Regions from separate parts of the Flavobacterium sp. TR2 genome, predicted to be linked through region 2. Evidence: riboswitches for the same ligand, from Rfam matches in the RefSeq annotation. Region 2 holds a riboswitch; the other holds the start of a gene.
The links. Region 2 has a riboswitch for S-adenosylmethionine ahead of N4T20_RS07170 (alpha/beta fold hydrolase). Riboswitches for the same ligand answer to the same signal wherever they lie in the genome.
Positions count from the first base shown of each region.

Region 1: linked by a shared signal. The riboswitch ahead of N4T20_RS20265 (TlpA disulfide reductase family protein) and the one ahead of N4T20_RS07170 (alpha/beta fold hydrolase) in region 2 are both predicted to bind S-adenosylmethionine.

Region 1 covers NZ_CP104307.1:4,752,066-4,759,905, forward strand. The annotation lists gene N4T20_RS20260 (aminotransferase class V-fold PLP-dependent enzyme) at 1-1,396, opposite strand, end outside; gene N4T20_RS20265 (TlpA disulfide reductase family protein) at 1,492-2,481, opposite strand; SAM riboswitch class I at 2,733-2,833, opposite strand; gene N4T20_RS20270 (response regulator) at 3,054-3,500, opposite strand; gene N4T20_RS20275 (PAS domain S-box protein) at 3,504-6,173, opposite strand; gene N4T20_RS20280 (hypothetical protein) at 6,425-6,685, opposite strand; gene N4T20_RS20285 (TonB-dependent siderophore receptor) at 6,938-7,840, opposite strand, start outside.
Region 2 covers NZ_CP104307.1:1,557,194-1,565,033, forward strand. The annotation lists gene N4T20_RS07150 (hypothetical protein) at 180-356, shown strand; gene N4T20_RS07155 (O-acetylhomoserine aminocarboxypropyltransferase/cysteine synthase family protein) at 425-1,729, shown strand; gene N4T20_RS07160 (aspartate kinase) at 1,967-3,055, shown strand; gene N4T20_RS07165 (hypothetical protein) at 3,707-3,922, shown strand; SAM riboswitch class I at 4,112-4,219, shown strand; gene N4T20_RS07170 (alpha/beta fold hydrolase) at 4,297-5,280, shown strand; gene thrA (bifunctional aspartate kinase/homoserine dehydrogenase I) at 5,282-7,696, shown strand; gene N4T20_RS07180 (OsmC family protein) at 7,825-7,840, shown strand, end outside.

The DNA of each region.
Region 1 (7,840 bases), 1.9 Mb from region 2:
TATACTCATAATCTTTTTTCCATTTTTTATAATTCAAAGCCACTTTTTCAATTGCGTCGCAGATATACAAAAGCTCTTCATTGGTTGTAATGGGATGAAGCGACAAACGAACCCAGCCGGGTTTATTGGTCTGATTTCGCTGCAATAATTCGTTTGTAATTTCTGCCGATTTCTTTTCGCTGATATTGAACAAATAATGCGCATAAGTGCTTGCACACGACCAGCCTCCGCGCACCTGAATTCCGAAACGGTCATTTAAAAGCCTAACGATCAGATTGTAATGAATGTCTTCAATTACAAACGATACACAGCCAATTCGTTCAGTGGTTAAATCTCCTAAAATCGATAAACCCTGTATTTTTTGAAGTCTCGAAAAGCAGAGATCAAGCAGTTCTTTTTCTCTTTCTTTAATTTTCTCTATTCCCATCTGCTCTTTCAATTCTAAAGCCAATGCGGTTCTAATAACCTGCAAAAATCCAGGAGTTCCGCCATCTTCTCTCACTTCTATACTATCGCTGTAGCAATATTTTCCCAACGGATTGGTCCATCTTACATTTCCTCCCCCTGGATTATCAGGAAAATCAGATTGGTATAATTTTTCATTAAAAACCAGAATCCCGCAGGTTCCGGGACCTCCTAAAAATTTATGGGGCGAAAAGAAAATTGCATCCAATTGTTCTTCTGGATCGCTAGGGTGCATATCAATTTTGACATAAGGTGCCGAAGCCGCAAAATCTACAAAACAAAGTCCTTTGTTTTGATGCATAATCTTGGCCAATTCGTGATATGGCGTAATAATACCCGTAACATTTGAGCAAGCCGTAAATGAACCGATTTTTAAGCTTCTGTCGGCATATTTTGCAATGGCATCACCAAGAGCTTTCGGATTGACTAAATTATTCTCATCAGGCTGAAGAATTACAACGTCGGCATTAATTTCGTACCACGGAACCTGATTGGAATGATGCTCCATGTGTGTGATAAAAACTACGGGCTTATCAGTTTCTGTTTCGTAATTTTTTCTCACGCCAATAATGCGCTGCAGTTTTGATAAGGCAGCTGTCATTCCGCTTCCCGTCGTTACCAAAACATCAGATTCATTGGCATTAACCGATTTTTTTATTATTTCTCTCGCATACTGATAGGCATAAGTAGATGTTTTTCCTGTCTGACTTGAAAGTGAATGCGTATTGGCAATCATAGGACCAATTTTATTGAGCATTATATCCTCGATCGGGGCGTATAGTCTTCCGCTGGCAACCCAGTCTGCATAAACTAGGTTCTGTTCTCCGTAAACCGATTCGAAAGTATGATCTATTCCTACTGTGTTTTCTCTAAATTTAGAGAAGTAACACTCAGGCTCTGTTGGTTTTGTTGTTGGCTCAATAGCATTCATATCCTTGTCATTTTAAAATTAACTAATAGTGCAATTATTTGTATTTCTTTTCAATCTTATCATTCATCAGGAAGACAGGATTGCCTATTTCTTTCTTAGATTTTATTTTCTAAAAGTCTTTTTAATGTAGCTTGCAATTCTTCTCCGTGCAGGTTCTTGGCAACAATTGTCCCTTTTGAATCCACTAAATAATTTCCCGGAATAGCTCTTACGCCATACAGCTTAGCTACTGCGCTGTTCCAAAAAAGCAAATCAGAAACGTGCGTCCATGTTAAATTATCATCCTGAATTCCTTTAATCCAATTTTCTTTCTTTTTGTCCAGAGAAATTGCCACGATATTGAATCCTTTATCATGAAATTCTTTATAAGCCGCTACAATATTCGGATTCTCTTTTCGGCACGGTCCGCACCACGAAGCCCAAAAATCGATTAAAGTGTAGCCTTTTAAATTGTCATATAGACGAACTGGCTTTCCGTTAGGATCATTGGCTGTAAAATCTGGGGCTTTTTTACCAACTGCCAATCCGTCTAAAACAATAGCCAGTTCTTTTAGCTCTTTCACGTAAGTGGTATTTTGAAGGCTCTTGTCTAGCAAAGCGATATTTTGCGTGATCTGTTCTGGAGATAATCTGTACGACCAGTTTCTGTACAATACATAAGCAGAAACAATAGATTTTGGATTTTCGGTTATAAATTTGCTGATTTCAACATCTTTGGCCTTTTTGTAGGTTTCAAACAAATCCTGAGAAGCAGAACCTTCAACCACAGATGCTGTATAATATTTCTTCGGACTCAGTTTTACTGTAATCGGTTCTTTTTCTAGAAAAACATACAATGGCGAGCTTTCTGTATTTACGCTTAATCCGTATAGATCTGGCATTTTTACTTTTGTTTTAAAACTAAAATTCCCGTCTTTTACTTTTGCCGAATCGATCGTGGTAAACATTTTATTGTGAAACTTCTGCAAGTAAACGTATTGTGCCACTGTATCTGCAACAGTACCTTTTAACTGCAAATTATTTTCTTGCGCCTGCGTTTGAGCAGCTCCAAGAAACAAGGCAAAAGCTAATAGTATTTTTTTCATTTTTATTTTGATTTTAAGATTAGACAAAAGAATTTCAGGCCAATGGAAAATGCCATCAGCAATTGTTGCTATTTTTTAAAAAGAAATGTGTGGGATAAGCTAGAGTTTTTGCCTTCAAAAAAAAGCAAAACTGTTTTCTTCAAAAATTGAATTCAAAAACTCATAACCGGCATATAAAATTGATTCTGCTTTCATTTAAAAAAAATAAAGATTTAACATTTATGATCTTAAACAGATTTACGGATGAAATCTTCTTATCTGCCCGCATTCAGCGGAAGGATTTAGCACCTTATTCGGCAACAGGTTGCTAAGACTTCATTGGGCCTATTCCCTCAGTCTTTCTGGATAAGTATCATGATATAACTTTTCTGCGATACAAATATATAGTAATTCTACCGAATTAGTAAAGTTTAAATTGATTTTTTTTCAAATTTATTAAAAAGCGGTTTTTAAAAAGACCCAAAACACTAATAATCAAAATTTTAAAAACAAAATAAGAGTTTTTAAAACGCTTTATCAATAGAAGAAATTCATACATTTTAAGCCTTCCGCTCAAAATATGTTTTTATGTTTTAAAGAAAAATGTGCAGGTATTTATTTTCCAGATCTGAAATCGGCTCTTTTAATCCGTTATCAAGATTTAAGGCAATCGAGCGCAGCACTTGTTTTAAGTCATTAAAATTATTTGGTTTTACAAAATAGCACACAGCTCCAAGGTTAGCAGCAGCATCCATATCATTTTTATAAGAGGAAGTAGAAATCATGATTACCGGAATCTCTTTATAGCGATCATCCAATTTTAATTGCTTTAAACATTCCCAGCCATTCATAATGGGCATATTTAAATCTAGAAAGACAACCTCAGGAATTTTGTCTTGACTCTGCAGTATTTTTAATGCTTCATCGCCATTTTCTGCACAATGGCAAACAATACTTTCATCTATATCTGCCCATGCTTCGCAAAACATTTCTGCGTCATCTTTATCATCATCGGCTAATAAAATTATTTTTTGGCTCATAATTTAGATATCTTTTTCTTTTTGTTCAATTGGCAGCGTAATGCTAAAAACAGCCCCTTCATTAGAAACTCCAGTTGCCGTAATACTTCCACCGTGCCTTTCGGTTATTTTTTTACAAAGAGACAGTCCTAAACCTGTTCCTTCATAGCGGTCTTTAGAATTTAGACGGGTAAAAGTTTCAAAAATGCGTCCGGTATGATCAAGATCAAATCCAATTCCGTTATCTTCAACAGTAATTACGGCTGTTCGTTTACCGTCTTCGTTTTGCTCTTGTGCTTTAATGGTAATTAGCGGAGGCACATTTTCTTTAGCAAATTTTATAGAATTATTTATCAGGTTATAAAACAGCTGATACAGCAATACAGAAGCTCCTTCTAGAATTGGAAGCTCCTCATAGTAAATTTTACCGCCTGTATTTTGAAGCGCTATTTCAAGATCGGTTTCAATATTCTTAATGACTTCATTTAAATCGACCATTGTCGTTTTTTGCAAATCGGCATTGATTTTAGAATAAGCAAGCACACCGTCAATCATAGTAAACATACGGTCTGCCGCGACATGAATTCTTTCAATATATCTCGTTGACGACTCGTCAAGATGTCCTTCCAAATGGTCCTCCAGACGGCTTACAAATGTTTTTATTTTTCTCACGGGTTCTTTCAAATCGTGCGAAGCAACATGGGCAAACTGCTGTAAGTCATCGTTAGAACGCTGCAGCTCTTTGGTTCGGTCTGCCACCAGAATCTCCAGTTTTTCGGTCGTAGATTTTTGCTCATGTATATCGGTGCAGGTGCCAAACCAATTGGTAATGATGCCTTCTTTATCTCTAATAGGAAGCGCCTTGCTCAAAAACCAGCGGTATTCTCCTGTATTTCCATTTTTTAAACGAAATTCAATCTGATACGAAGAGCCTGCATGAACACTTTGGTACCACGTTTTTAGAACCCGAGAAACATCATCTGGGTGAAGTGTCGGAACCCAGCTGGAATCGCCAAATTCGTGTTCGTTAAAACCTGTATATTCATACCAACGTCTATTATAATAATCTATGAATCCGTCTGGATGTGCTGTCCAGATAATTTGCGGAACCAGATCTGCAAGCTGTCTGAATTTTTCTTCGCTTTCTGCAATTACATTTTGAAGTTCTTTTTGCGAAGTAATATCACTTGCGGCACCAAACCATTCTACAATCTTTTGCTTCTCATCTAATATTGGAACCACTCTTGAAAAGACCCATTTGACAGAATCATCGGCATTTATGATTCGGTGCTCCATTTCAAAAATGCTTTTTTCTACTATCGATTTTGAAATAAGATGAACCGCCTGCTTTAAATCGCTGGGATGGACAAATTTATCCAGCCAATTGATTCCGTGTCCTCCAGTGCTAGAAAGCCGTTCGCCTTCGAGATCATGCATAATCATCCAGTCGGCATCCATGCGGTAAACGAGATCGGATGACGCGTTGACTAAAGCTCGAAAACGGCTTTCACTTTCTTCCATTTTTTGGCGCGCTTCTACTTGCTGCGTCACTTCGACTGCAACCTGAATCATTCCTGTTATTTCTCCGTCTTCAATTAATGGACGATAGGCCAAATTGTAATAGTAGTTTTTTACTTCTCCTGTGCGATTATGCGGTACGAGAACTTCGCTTTGGTCAAAAGGAATTCCTTCATTGTACACTTTAAGAACCTGTTCCCACACATACTGCCCTTCAAGTTCTGGCAGTACGTCTATCAATCGCATACCGATAATTTCTTCTCCGCGGCCAATCATTTGCAGCATATGCTTGTTGATTTGCTCAATGACTAGATCATCGCCCCTAAGCACTAAGGTTGGAGCGGGCGTCTGATGGATCATTTTACGAAAACGATTCTCGCTTTGCTGAAGTTTTCCTTCGGCTTGCTTGCTTTCTGTAATATCTCTCGTAGTTCCAACTACAAGCTCTACTTCTCCTCTTTCATTAAAAACTGGAACAAAAATATAGTCGTAAATTCTTCTTCCCAGTTCTGCGTGCGGGAAAGAAACTGTTCCTCGAATGGGCTTTTTTTCGGCAACAACAGCATCTATTTCCGCTTCGTGCATTTCGGCGTGCCAGTCTTCATAGCCATTTTCTCTTAATCCGCGTCCTATGGCATCCTCTGCCGATTTTCCCCACATTGTCAGTAGGGCTTTGTTTGCGTAAGTGAATTTATAATCGAGATCAAATGCATACACCAAATCGGGGGTGCTGTTTATTATGGAATCGTAAAGTCTTTTTTGCTTTTCGGTCTCAATCAATGCTTCGTTCAAAGCTGTTTCTGCTTGCTTTTTTTCGGTGATATCCTCCATTGTGATCACCAACAGCTGGCCTTGATTCACGGCAGTAAATCTAAAACAATGCTTCTCGGATTCATGGCGGTACCAATGCTCAAAATTAGCTGGAATACCGGTTTCTAAAGTTTCAATAAACTTTTCGAGAATGTTTGTTTCTTTTACATTAGAAAAGATTTCACTGTATCTTTTTCCATTATAATCTGAATTGCCGATCCAGTTTATTAAGTAGTTATTAAACAGCAATATCAAAAAATCTTCTGCTTTGCCTTCCTTATTGTACAAAGGCTGTAAAACCGCTATACCGTTTGGCGCAGAATTAAAAATGGTCTGAAAAAGTTCTAAATTGTGTATCAGCTCCATTATGATATTTAATAAGAGTATTTTCTTGTGCCGTTTAACATATAATTTTGTTAAATTCTTTCTCAAATATAAATAAAAACACTATTATGTTAAACATTATTCAAAACGATTTCATCCGAAATTCACTATCCCGACCAATCTTATATTAATTCTCTTACTTAAATTTAAGAATCAGCTTTTTAATTCAAATAAATAATAGTGGTATCGCTCTAATATGCAAAAAGAGCGGAAAACTTTCCGCTCGTTTACAATTAATCTGTTTTTGTTTCTTCGTTCCCAAAAGTGCTAATATCCATAGTCGAATGATTTTTATGTCTCAGCTCTTCATAATCTTTGTCATCGCCCCAATCTCCCGTATTGGGTTTAGAGATTGGATTTTCGTTTATATGCTGGTCTATATTTTCATCATTGGGAAAATACATATGGTATCCTAAAATTGGATCCCAATTTGATTCCTGAGTGCGATCGATGCCATCTTGGAATAAATCGTCTTGTTCGTTTTTTGTATCCATCTTTCTATTATTTTACACCCTCAAAAATTGAAAGCCTGATTATTGCCCCATTTCATAAAAAGGTAAAATTCAACAAATTAAACAGAACATCTGTTATATCATTTTAAAAAAAGTTTATATGATTTTATAATCTTAAAAAATATTAACTGCTGATTTAACTATATTTTTTGGTTAAGCTGAAAAACAAAACAGCCTGCAAACACAAGGCTTACAGGCTGTTTCTAACAATCTAAAGTTCTGAAAAAAATTCTCTTAAAAAGTTACCAGTTTAACTCCCAAAGTAAACCAGCGAGATGGCAGCGGCACTGCCCCTACTTCATAATAAGTTGCATTAAAAATGTTTTGCCCGTCTAAGAAAATGGTAAACTTATTAATTGCCTGACTTACTCTAAAGTCGTTTACCCAATAAGATGGTCCTGTAATTCTTTCGTTAAAACGAGTTGCAAACATTACAGATAAGTTTTTAAACTGATAATCTATTGTATTGGTAATTTGATGCTTCAATGAAGAAATTGCATATTTTGAGTACGTTTCTGTACGATCTGTCTTGAACTCTGAATCTAAATAAGTGTAGGCTAAAAGAATGCTCAATCTAGAATCTTTAGAGAAATCAAATCTGTAAGTTCCGCGTAAATTGATTCCGTTTGTATTCAAATCTCCTTTATTCTGGCTTTGCCAAGGCACATTTGTAGCATTACGCATCCAGTCGATATAATTGTCTATTTTTCTGTAGAAATAATTGGCATTTAAGCTCAAAGCTTTTTTGTTGAATTTAAACCCAACTTCGCTCTGAAAAGCATTTTCAGATTCTAAATCTGGATTTCCTATATTTCCTGTCTGTTTCAAATACAAATCTGTAAAAGACGGAATTCTTTGGCTGGTTCCCACATTTCCTATAATTTTAAATGCATCAGTAATGGCATAACTTGCATCAATTCCCGGATAAATCTGCCATTTATAATCTGAGTTGTAGTTTAAATATGTCCCGATATTGACATCCAATTTTTCAGTAAAACTTCTTCTATATTCTGCATAAAGTCCAACATTTTCGCGATCGTGATCTCCAATGTTTGTCGAATGAATGTTTTCGTTTCTAAACTCGGCTCCAAAACCAATTTCTCCTTTTGACAATTTAACTGTAGAGTTCAATTCTCC
Region 2 (7,840 bases):
AAATAAAATGAAAACAATAGCAAAAAGAAATATGATGTGTTGTAAGATGATGCAAATGTGCATCCCAATTTGCTGTTGCCAAAAGTGAAAGAGACAATCTTTGTTATAGTTAAGCTATAAGCCCTTTTGGTCGCCATCCGAAAGGGCTTTTTTATTTCCAACATTTTAAGCCTTAAATTATGAATACGCTAGATATAAATACAATCGCATTTCAATACCTATTAAGAAATGATAATTTGGAAGAATCACCAGCAGAAGTTCTAAAATATGATCCCGAACAGCAAATAAAAACGCAAAAATCGTTACTGTTTCATCTATACGATCTTGAAGAAGAAGCAGAAGATATTTTAGCTTAAATCAATTTCAAAAATCAATATCAATTACAATATATAACGTATTAAAAATACCTAAAAACTAAGAAATCATGAGTACACAAAAATTTGCAACAAACGCATTACACGCAGGACACGACGTAACTAAAAACGCAGGAACTAGAGCAGTGCCTATTTATCAGACATCATCATATGTATTTAACAATGCAGATCATGCTGCCAATTTATTTGGCCTTGCCGAAGCTGGATTCATTTATACGAGATTAAATAACCCGACAAACGATATTCTAGAACAGCGTCTGGCAGCGCTAGAAGGCGGAATTGGAGCTGTTGTAACGGCTTCTGGAGCATCGGCAATTTCAACAACTTTATTGACTTTGCTAAAAGCAGGAGATCATATCGTAGCATCAAACAGTTTATACGGCGGGACGTATAATCTTTTAAAAGTGACGCTGCCAAGATTAGGAATCACAACCACTTTTGTTGATCCTTCAAAACCTGAAAACTTTACCAAAGCAGCTAAAGAAAACACACGAACTTTCTTTGTTGAATCTCTTGGGAACCCAAAATTAGATGTATTAGATTTAAAAGCAATTTCGGCAGAAGCCAAAGCATTCAAAGTGCCATTTATAGTAGATAATACAGTTGCGACACCTTATTTATTAAACCCAATTAAGTATGGCGCCGATATTGTAATTCATTCCTTAACCAAATATATCGCAGGAAACGGAACTTCGTTAGGAGGCGTTATCATTGATGCTGGAAACTTTGACTGGGCAAACGGAAAATTCCCTGAATTTACCGAGCCATCTGCAGGATACCACGGATTAGTATATCATGAAGCTTTAGGAAATGCGGCTTTTATTGCAAAAGCGCGAATAGAAGGGCTGCGTGATTTTGGTGCTGCTTTGAGTCCATTTAATGCTTTTCAAATTATTCAGGGACTAGAAACACTTCCAATCCGAATTAAAAAACATAGTGAAAATGCTTTGGCGCTAGCCGAATGGTTAGAAAAACAAGATGAGGTGGTTTGGGTAAATTATCCAGGCTTAAAATCGAACAAATATTATGATCTGGCTAAAGAATATCTGCCAGAAGGGCAAAGCGGCATTATCACTTTCGGATTAAAAGGAGGTTTTGATGCTGCCAAAAAAGTAGTAGACGACACAAAACTATTCTCACTGCTGGCCAATATCGGTGATACAAAATCACTTATTATTCACCCTGCAAGTACTACGCACCAGCAGCTAACAGAAGCAGAACAAATAGAAACGGGAGTTTCTAAAGATTTGATTCGTTTGTCTGTGGGAATAGAAGATATTGAAGATTTAATTGCAGATCTTCAGGCTGTTTTTGAAAGCGTTTCGCTTTCTCAATTCAGCATCAATAAAAATTAGGTTTTTTTGTTTTTTGTTTGAAAAATTGCCTTTAGCGAGTGGTTTTGCTAAAGGTAATTTTTTATGAAAAACACCATTATAAAATTTAAATCATATAAGAAATATAAGTGCATTTTAGAAGAATCGTACTGTAGAAACGCACCGTAGAGACGCACTGCAGTGCGTCTAATTTTAATAACATTGATGGTGCTAAATGAACTTACATCACTTATATGGCTAAATAAAAAATTAGAAATTATGTCAAAGCTTAAAATAAACATTATCCTTTTTGGAATAGGGAATATCGGAAGCACTTTGATTAATCAGATTATCGAAAGTCAAGAGTTTTTCCTTGAAAGCAAAAATATCGATTTTCATTTTCCAATTATAACCAATTCGACGGTTGCTTTTTTTGAGAAAGAAGGCGTAGGGTATTCTTGGGAAACCAATTTCAGACAATTGGCAGTTCCTTTTAAAGTAGAAGATATTGTCGAATTTGCGCATGAAAACGAATTTGAAAATTTGATTGCCGTCGATGCAACAGATAGCGATGAATTGGTGAAGCATTATAATACGCTAATCAAAAACGGATTCAATATTGTTGCGGTAAACAAAAAAGCCAATACGCTACCGATAGATTTGTACAAAGAATTACGAACAAATCTTAAAAAGCACGACAAAGAGTTTCTTTATGAAACCTCAGTCGAAACGGGAATTCCTGTTTTGCAGACCTTAAGAGATTTGTACTATTCGGGAGAAAAAATCACGAAGATTAGAGGCGTTTTTTCGGACAATCTGAGTTATGTCTTTAATAGATTTTCATCTGAAGACATTTCGTTTTCCTCTGTTTTAAAAGATGCGAGCCTTTTAGGTTTAATGAAGTCAAATTTTAAAGAAGATCTTTCAGGAAACGATACCGCAAGAAAGCTGCTGATATTGGCGAGAGAAATCGGAAAAGATTTTGAATTTTCAGATATTAAAATCAAACCATTTATAACCGAAGAGCACTTGGAAAAAAATGGAGTGCTTAACAAAGAAGCAGTCGATAAATCTTTTAAAATTGCCAAAATTACCCAAGCAGAAAATCACTTGCTAAGGTATGTAGGAGAGTTTGATGTGGAAAAAGGAACTTTAGAAGCCAAATTGATTTCGGAATCGGCAGATTCTCCAATCGGACAATTAAAAGGTTCGGATACCATTTTTGAAATTTATACCAAATCTTACGCCGATATTCCAATCGTAATTCAGAGCGCTCCGCCATGCAAACAGGCAATTTCAAGAGGAATTATCACTGATATTCTGAAAATTGCTGAGCGAATTAGAACAAAAGAAGCCGTTTGGCTGTAATTTTTTGGCTCTAAAAGAAAAAAAAACACAAAAGGTTCTTTGATAAATTGATTTGTCAAATGGAATTATGAAGAAAAGAAGGTGGTTTTTGTAAGGTTTTTACCTTTATTATTTCGTTTTCGTTTTTGTAAGATGTTTTTCGACGATAAAAAACTGATTTTTAACGATTTTTGTAATTAAATTCCTGAATTTAATTTGTGTAATAAAAAAAATATTTGCATATTTGTTATACCCAAAAACTACTAGAAATCAAATGAACTTAAAAGTCAATAAAATGTTTTGTGCCATTTCGGTTAAGACCGAAGGTGGGGTGTCTATTGCTTAAAAAAATTGTAAGAATACAATAATAATATAGTAAAAGCCTCCCGAAAAATTTTGGGAGGCTTTTTAATTTAATACAAATGCAGAATTTAAATAAAATACAATATAAATCACAGATGAATAAATCCTTACAGATGAACAAGATGTTTACTGTCGCGCTTATTTGCGCATACGTCTGTTGATACTAAAAGCATACACGAGTGTAAAAACTTAAACCCTTTTGGTATCTAAAAAATCCAAAAGGGTTTTTTTTATTCCAGAAACCGATTTAACAAAAAGATAAACGAGAAATAAAGATTATAAAACGCAACTTAACTAAAACTTAATATCATGAGCACATTGAACTACTTAGCAGAAAAAATTTCAAATTTGAAAAACAGAAGGACAAGAAAAAATAATCCGCCACCAATAAACGAATTGGCTCACCCAAGATTCGGAATAACTGAGGCTGGAATAACAGAAGAAGGAAAAGGGGCAGAGAAAAAAGCACCAAACTCTTTATTGTTTTTGATGTATTCAAAAGAAAATGAAACGCTTTTTATCTAAACGGAAAAGCATCATAAACTAGGGTAAAACCTGCTTAATTTTACTGGGCATTTTTGTTCGGTAAATTTTTGCGTATAATAGTTTTTGCTAAAGTAAGTCTCAGAAATTTAACAAACACTTTTAGATAAAATTTGTTTGTTAGAGAAAATAGTAGTTAATTTGCACCGTTAAGTTCAAACACGTATTGAAATGTTATAAAGAAAGGACGAGGGATTAGACCCGATGAAGCCTTAGCAACCCTTCGGTAAAACGAAGAAGGTGCTACATTCTACCACGCCAAACGTGGAAAGATAACAACAAGATTTTTTCTAGTTAAACCTAGTTTTTCTTTCTAATATTTCCATATACAAATCAATAATACAACAGATTTGAAATTGGAAAATATACCAAGTCCCATCATAATTCAAGATTTCATCACAGAAAGTGGTGCAGCTTATCATTCTATACCATTAAGTTTTACACTGTCAGGACAGCCATTGCACAGTGCGCCTATTGTTTTGGTTAACCATGCCCTAACAGGAAATGCGCAGGTGACTGGCGAAAATGGCTGGTGGAATGACTTGATTGGCGAAGGTAAAACCATCGATACTGCTGTTTACACCATTTTAGCCTTTGATATTCCTGGAAATGGAAGCAATTCTTTCCTAATCGAAAATTATCTTGACTTTACAGCAAGAGATATTGCAAGAATCTTTGTTGAAGGCGTAAAAGCTTTAAATATTAAAAAGCTTTTTGCAGTTATTGGAGGTTCTGTAGGCGGCGGAATTGCATGGGAAATCATTGCTTTGGCGCCAAACATTACAGAAAACCTTATCCCGATTGCGAGCGACTGGAAATCTACCGACTGGCTTATCGCCAATTGTTTTCTGCAAGAGCAGATTTTAAACAATTCTTCAAAACCAATTGAAGATGCCAGAATACACGCAATGCTTTGCTACCGTTCGCCAGAATCATTCAAAGAAAAATTTCAGAGAACAATCAATCAGGATCTTTTGATTTTTAACATCGAAAGCTGGCTGGCACATCACGGAAAAAAATTGCAGAAAAGATATCAGCTGTCTTCTTATAAATTAATGAATCAATTGCTTAAAACAATTGATATCACTAGAAATAGTGAAAGCTTTGAAAGTCTATTGTCTAAAACAGAAGCTTCAATTCATATCATCGGGATCAATTCAGATTTGTTTTTTACAGCAAAAGAAAACGTAGAAACCTACGAAGAATTGAAGAAATTTAAAGACAATGTTTTCTACAGCGAAATTGATTCGGTTCACGGACATGACGCTTTTTTAATCGAGTACAAACAATTAGATCATTTACTTGCCGACATTTTTAAGGCAGAAACAATAAAGAAATAAAATGAAAGTATTAAAATTTGGAGGTAAATCATTAGCAAACGGAGAAGGACTTAACAAAGTTGTTTCAATCATTTCAGATAAAGTAAATCAAGGTGAAAAAATCGCCGTTGTAGTATCTGCACGCGGAAATGCTACTGATGAATTGGAATTTATCTTAACAATTGCTGCTAAAAATGGCAGTTACAAAGAATTATTAGAGAATTTTAAAAAATATCAAATATCAGATTACCCACAAGTAGATTTGTCTGAAGAATTTAGTGTTTTAGATAAACTTTTTGAGGGAGTAAGTCTAATTGGCGATTACAGCAAAAAAATCAAAGATCAGATTTTGTCAAAAGGAGAATTGCTTTCGGCTAAATTATTGACGGCTATTTTATTGGAAAAAGGAATTCCTGCCAATTTTGTAGATACAAGAGATTTATTGAAAACCGATTCTAAATTTGGTGATGCACAGCCATTAGAGCAGCTTTCAAAGAAAAACGTAGTAAACTACTTTAAAGAACATAACGGCGAAACGGTTAATATAGTTACAGGCTTCATTGGCTCAAACAACAACAACGACACAACTACTTTAGGTAGAAATGGCAGTAACTATACCGCTTCGTTAATCGCAAATTATTTGAATGCCGAAGAACTGCAAAACTTCACGCACGTAGACGGAATCTACACAGCAAACCCAGACTTGGTTGCCGATGCGAAGAAAATTGAATATTTATCATTCAACGAAGCAAATGAGCTGGCAAATTTTGGAGCAACCATTTTGCACGCCAAAACGATTATTCCGTTGTTAGAAAAAAATATTCCGTTACGAATCTTAAATACGTTCAACCACGAAAACCGCGGAACTTTAATCACCTCAGATTCTTCTAAAGAAGGAATTAAAACGCTTTCTGTTTTGGAAAATGTTTCTCTTGTAAATCTTGAAGGACGAGGATTGCTTGGAAAAGCTGGAGTCGATGCCCGAATTTTTAAAGTAATGGGAGATCACAATATCAGTGTGAGCATTATCTCTCAAGGTTCTTCAGAAAGAGGAATCGGACTTGTGGTTGCTACTGAAAAAGCTACGCTTGCAATGGTCGAATTAGAAAAAGAGTTCGAAAATGACTTTTATTCTAAAGACGTAAACCAAATTACAGTAACAGACAATGTATCGGTAATTTCGATTATAGGGCAGGATTTGAGCACTTTCCATAAACCTTACACCGCTTTAATCAAAAATAAAATTGTTCCGATTTTGTTTAACAACACCGTAACAGGTAAAAACGTGAGTTTGGTTGTTAAGAAAGAAGAATTAAACAAAGCGCTGAACGTAATTCACGGAGAGATTTTTGGAGTTTCTAAAAAAATCAACATTGCTATTTTCGGTCACGGATTAGTTGGAGGAACTTTAATCAACCAGATTTTAGAATCGGCTGCGGCAATTGAAAAACGTAAAGATATTAAGCTGAATGTTTTTGCTATAGCAAATTCTAAAAAATTGCTTTTAAACCAATACGGTGTTACCAGCAACTGGAAAAGTGATATTGAAACTAAAGGTGAAGCATATACAATTAAAGATATTATTGCTTTCGCTAATGAACATCATTTAGAAAACTTAATTGCGATTGACAATACTGCAAGTGCGCCTTTCGTTGAAAATTATATTCCGCTTGTAGAGAGCAGTTTCGATTTGATTTCTTCTAATAAAGTAGCCAATACATTAAGCTATGGCTTTTACAAAGAATTGAGAAAAGCTTTGGCAGAAAATCAAAAGAATTATTTGTACGAAACCAATGTTGGTGCAGGTTTACCGTTAATTGACACAATTAAATTATTGCACCTTTCGGGAGAAAATATCACAAAAATTAAAGGTGTTTTCTCTGGAACATTGAGTTATTTATTCAATAATTTCTCTGCGAAAGATGCGCCTTTCAGCGAAATTCTACAGGAAGCAATTGATAACGGATATACAGAACCAGATCCGCGTGAAGATTTATGCGGAAATGACGTTGGTAGAAAATTATTAATTTTAGCTAGAGAATTGGATTTGCAGAATGAGTTTGAAGAAATCTCAATTCAGAATTTAATTCCAGAGCACTTGCGTGAAGGAAGCGCTGCTGATTTCTTGATGAAATTAAAAGAATTTGACCCAATTTATGCTAAAATAAAAGCAGATCAACAGCCAAATCACGTATTAAGATACATTGGCGAATTGTCTGGTGATTTGCAGAATGATAAAGGAAATTTGGAAGTAAAATTAGTTTCAGTGCCAAAAGATACTGCTCTGGGCGGATTAAAAGGTTCTGATTCTTTCTTCGAAATTTACACAGAATCTTACGGAGACCGTCCAATTGTTATTCAAGGAGCTGGTGCAGGTTCTGCGGTAACAGCAAGAGGAGTTTTCGGAGATATTTTGAGATTGTCTGATAAAGGGTAAAAAGTCTAGTTTGTCATTGCGAGGAACGAAGCAATCACATTTGCAAAATCAAGCTTTGTGGAATTGTTTAGTGCGATTGCTTCGTTCCTCGCAATGACAATAATAAAAACAAAAAAAATAACAACACAATGAAAGTAACTTTAA